2 regions of the Sphingomonas flavida genome follow, and region 2 is predicted to be linked to the other one. Evidence: riboswitches for the same ligand, from Rfam matches in the RefSeq annotation. Region 2 holds a riboswitch; the other holds the start of a gene.

Region 1 (2,398 bases), on a different contig from region 2:
CCGACCGCGCCGTAAGTCTGCGTCACGCGGTCGGTGCCATAGTCGAACCACAGCCCGGCGGTCAGCCGGTGGACGCCCGCCTGCAAGGTCAGCCTGGCGACCTGGCCCGCGCGCATCTGATCGCCGGTATAGTTGCCCAGCACGGTGGCCACGCCATTCACGGCCCCTGGCAATGCGATAGGATCGGCGAGTTGCTGGGTGCCCAGGAAATTGCCGGTGGTCGCCAGCTGGGTGCCATAGGGCGAATTGCCATAGCCGAACTGGAGATAGGTCGTGGTGTCGAGCCTCAGCCGGTCGTTCAGGACCAGATGGATCGGTGCCGAGGCATAGAGGTTGCGGAACGGCGCGCGGTACAATTCCCAGTACTGGGTATTTCCCGGCGTATAGGCCGCGTCATAGTTGAACTTGCGCCCCTGCGCCTTCCAGTCGGCCAGGGTCGGGCTGGGGTAGCTGGAGGAATTGGCGTCGTTGTACGACAACGCCAGGCTGGCGCGGTTGCCATTCCCCCATTCGCGCAGCAACTTCGCGTCGACATGCTGGCGCGTATCGAACCCGGCCCCGCGCCAGTTGTCGGCACGGGTGTTCGAATAGGACAGGAACGCCTTCAGCCCGCTATTCCCGATCGTCCCCGTATCGACCCGCGCAAAGACGCGTCGCATGGCGAAGGACCCGAGCGAGAGATCGGCGAGGACCGCGCGCGTCGCCTTGGGATCGTCGAGCGACAGGGACAGCAGACCGCCCGCCCCCACCACCGTCGGTGCATCGATATCCACTGACCCTGGTGCGAGCGCGATCCGGCGCAGATTTTCGGTATCGGCGAATTGCGACGGATAGGCATAATAATAGCCGATATCGTTCTGCGGCGCGCCCTCCATCACCACGGCGATCTGATCCTGGCCCAGGCCCCGCAGCGTCAGGCTCGAACTGGTCGACAGGCCATAGGGGTCGCTGGAGGCGAGGTTCGCCCCCGGCAGCAGGTTCACGAGCTGGAAGGCGTTCAGCGTCGGCGCCTGCTTGACGATGAAGTCCGGGCCCACCTCGCTCACCGCCCGGGGCTCGGTCTGGTCGGGCAACAGGCCTTCGGGATCGCGGTGGCCAATCACGCGGATATCGGCGGGGCTTTGCGGAGCCTGCTGGGCCGAGGCGGCGCTGGGCAGGACCACCCATGCGGCCGACAGCATCAAAAGGCCATTGCGGATCGTCATGGAATCGCGCGAATTCACAACCGGCATCGTCTCTTACGTCCACTTCACACGGAGGGACGACGGACGAGCCACCAACCCTCCCTACGCCGGTACAAACCGGATCAGGTTCAGCGGGTCATGGGCTGCTGCCCACCTCTCAACCGCGCATCAGCGGCCCCCCGGGGATGGGGCCGTCTAGGCGCTTCTGGCCGGGGTGCAAATGGTTATCGTAACACAGCCACCACCCCGCATTGGGCCGGATCGATTTTTCTTCCTTCCCCCTTCCCTGGGATACCCTTGCGAAACTGATCCCTTCCACCCCGGCGGGCGCCAGGGTGGGCGATGTTTTTGAGCAACGTCCCGACTTTTGCAGCGACAACTTCTGGGGAGCCGAGGTGGACGAGGCCGGTGAATTGGGCTGTGCGTCGGTCGTAGCGGGTGACGAAGTGGCGGAAATGCTTAAACCACTGCACCTCACGCAACTCGCTCCGCGCCTCACCAGCAATGTTTTGTTACTTTCCGGCGCCATCGACGTTGAAGCGGCATTGTCCGCCCCGAAGGTCCGAACCGTTCATGCCCAAGCCCGCCGATCGCAATGCCATGCTGGAAGCCCGACGTACGTTGAAGATGGCGCAATCTCCCCATGCCTATGTGCGCGGCAATACCGCGAAATTCTACGAATGGCTGGCGGCGTCGCCGGTGTCGCGGCGGGTGCCGACGGGCCCGGCGATCTGGATCTGCGGTGATTGCCATCTCGGCAATCTGGGGCCCATCGCCAATGGCCAGGGCTCGGTGGAAATCCAGATTCGCGACCTCGATCAGGCGGTCATCGGCAATCCTGCGCATGACCTGATCCGGCTGGGCCTGTCCCTGGCCACGGCGGCACGCGGCTCCGACCTGCCTGGCGTTGTCACGATGCGCATGATGGAAGAGATGATCGACGGCTATGCCGCCGCCATCCACGACCCGACCAGCGGCGTCCCCGGCGTGGAGTCGGACATCGTCCGCAGTGTCGAGCGAGCGGCGCTGGGGCGGCGGTGGCGTCATTTGGCGAAGGAACGGCTCGATGCCGTCGAACCCCGCATCCCGCTCGGCAAGAAATTCTGGGAGCTGTCAGCGGAAGAACGCGAGGCGCTGACCACCCTGTTCGCCGACGAGCATGTCGGCGCGATGATCCTGTCGCTGCAAGGCAAGCCGCAGGATCGCGAGGTACG
Region 2 (2,398 bases):
TTTCCTCCTCTGGAGAGGATTTTCATCATGAGCGAAGAACGCTTCATCCTCGATGTGATCGAAGAGGCCTCGGCCAAGCGCCGGTCCGATCGCCGCCGTTTCATGCGCATGGCCGCCGGTGCGGGGGCCGTGGGTGGCCTGGCCATGCTGGGTGCCTGTAACAATGACGACGACAATGTCATCGTCGTGCCGACCCCGACGCCGACTGCCGCCGCGACCGGATCGGTCACCGATGCCGACGTGCTGAACTTCGCGCTTCAGCTCGAATATCTCGAAGCGCAGTTCTACAGCTATGCCGCCTTCGGCACGGGTATCAACAGCGCGCTGCAGAGCGGTGTCGGCACGCAGGGCACCGTCGTGACCAGCACCAGCGGACAGCCGCGCCAGGTCGCGTTTCAGGATCCGATCGTCGCGCAATATGCGCGTGAGATCGCCTATGACGAGATTGCGCACGTCAACTTCCTGCGCAGCGCGCTGGGATCGTCGGCGGTGGCGCAGCCCGCGCTCAACCTGTCGGGCGATGCCAACGGCGCCTTCACGGCGGCGGCCCGCGCGGCCGGTGTCGTGTCGTCGACCGGCACCTTCGACCCTTACGCCTCGGACGAGAACTTCCTGCTCGCGGCGTATATCTTCGAGGACGTCGGGGTGACCGCCTATATGGGCGGTGTTGCCCTGCTGACCAACAAGACCTTTATCGAGGCGGCGGCGGGCATCCATGCGGCCGAGGCCTATCATGCGGGCCTGGTCCGCTCGGTCCTGTATCGCAAGGGGCTGAGCAACGCGGCGCTGATCACCGCGGCGGGGCAGATCTCCGACGCGCGCGACAGCCTGGACGGGTCGACCGATCTCGACCAGGGCATCGTGGCGACGGTGAACGGTACCCAGACGGCCAACATCGTCCCCGCCGATTCCAACGCGATCGCCTTTGTCCGCACGCCGCAGCAGGTGCTGAACGTCGTGTATCTGAACAAGGCGGCGGTGACCGGCGGCGGCTTCTTCCCCAACGGCCTGAACGGCAACGTGCGCACCAGCGCCGCCAGCGGCTGATACGGGCGACATGGGGCGACACGGGCGGTGGGCTTTTCCTTTTCCCAAGAGGGAAGGGCAAGCCCACCGACCCGATGCCTATCCCTCCCAAGGGTTCCTTGCCCCGATCGGTTTCCAGTCCCCTGGCCGGTCGGGGTTCTTCTTGTCCGGGGCGGAGCGGACAGGATGACCGCAAAACCCCTTCTTATCCGCCGCGAAGTCGATTATGACGGTGGCATCCCCGGGGGAGCGCTGGCCTGCGCTTGAGAGGGGGGCAAGAGCCCCTGACCCGCTGAACCTGATCCGGCTGACACCGGCGTAGGGAGGGAGCGGCCCCGTCTCTCATGGTCCGTTTCCTCCGCATGGAGTGGACTATGGCAGATATCCCCGCAAAGGCCGAGATTGGCGTGACCACCGGCCCCATTCGTGGTTCCAAGAAGATTCACGTCGGCCCCTTGGGCGTCGCGATGCGTGAAATCCATCTCGACCCGTCATCCGGCGAGCCGCCGCTGCGCGTGTACGACACCAGCGGTCCCTATACCGATCCGACCGCGCGTATCGACATCATGGCGGGCCTGCCGCAGATCCGCCGCGACTGGATCGAGGGGCGCGGCGATGTCGAGGCCTATGACGGCCGCGAACTCCGTCCCGAGGACAATGGCCAGCTCGGCCCCGACCGGTCGGGCGGCGTGCCGCAATTCCCGCGCACCGGGCTCAACCGGCCACTGCGCGCGCGTGCGGGCATGAACGTCAGCCAGATGCACTATGCCCGCCGAGGCATCATCACGCCCGAGATGGAATATGTCGCGACCCGCGAGAATCTGGGCCGCGAGATGCTCCGCGAATATGTCCGCGACGGCGAGAGCTTCGGCGCGGAAATCCCCGACTACGTGACGCCCGAATTCGTCCGCGACGAAGTGGCGCGCGGCCGGGCGATCATTCCCAACAACATCAACCACCCCGAATCCGAGCCGATGGCGATCGGCCGCAACTTCCTGGTCAAGATCAACGCCAATATTGGCAACTCGGCGGTCGCCAGCAATGTGGCGTCCGAGGTCGACAAGCTGGTCTGGTCGATCCGCTGGGGCGCGGACACGGTCATGGACCTGTCGACGGGGCGCAACATCCACGACACGCGCGAATGGATCATCCGCAACTCGCCCGTGCCGATCGGCACCGTCCCCATCTATCAGGCGCTGGAAAAGGTCGGCGGCATCGCCGAGGAACTGACCTGGGAGATCTTCCGTGACACGCTGATCGAACAGGCCGAGCAGGGCGTCGACTATTTCACCATCCATGCGGGCGTGCGCCTGCCCTATATCCCGCTGACCGCCAAGCGCGTCACCGGCATCGTGTCGCGCGGCGGCTCGAT

Evidence for each region. Region 2 has a riboswitch for thiamine pyrophosphate ahead of thiC (phosphomethylpyrimidine synthase ThiC). Riboswitches for the same ligand answer to the same signal wherever they lie in the genome.
Region 1: another riboswitch for thiamine pyrophosphate. It lies ahead of U1703_RS02020 (TonB-dependent receptor); the one in region 2 lies ahead of thiC (phosphomethylpyrimidine synthase ThiC).

What each region holds. Positions count from the first base shown of each region.
Region 1 is NZ_JAXOJH010000001.1:451,221-453,618, forward strand. It holds gene U1703_RS02020 (TonB-dependent receptor) at 1-1,205, opposite strand, end outside; TPP riboswitch at 1,267-1,376, opposite strand; gene U1703_RS02025 (DUF2252 family protein) at 1,758-2,398, shown strand, end outside.
Region 2 is NZ_JAXOJH010000006.1:113,831-116,228, reverse strand. It holds gene U1703_RS08960 (ferritin-like domain-containing protein) at 28-1,047, shown strand; TPP riboswitch at 1,265-1,355, shown strand; gene thiC (phosphomethylpyrimidine synthase ThiC) at 1,401-2,398, shown strand, end outside.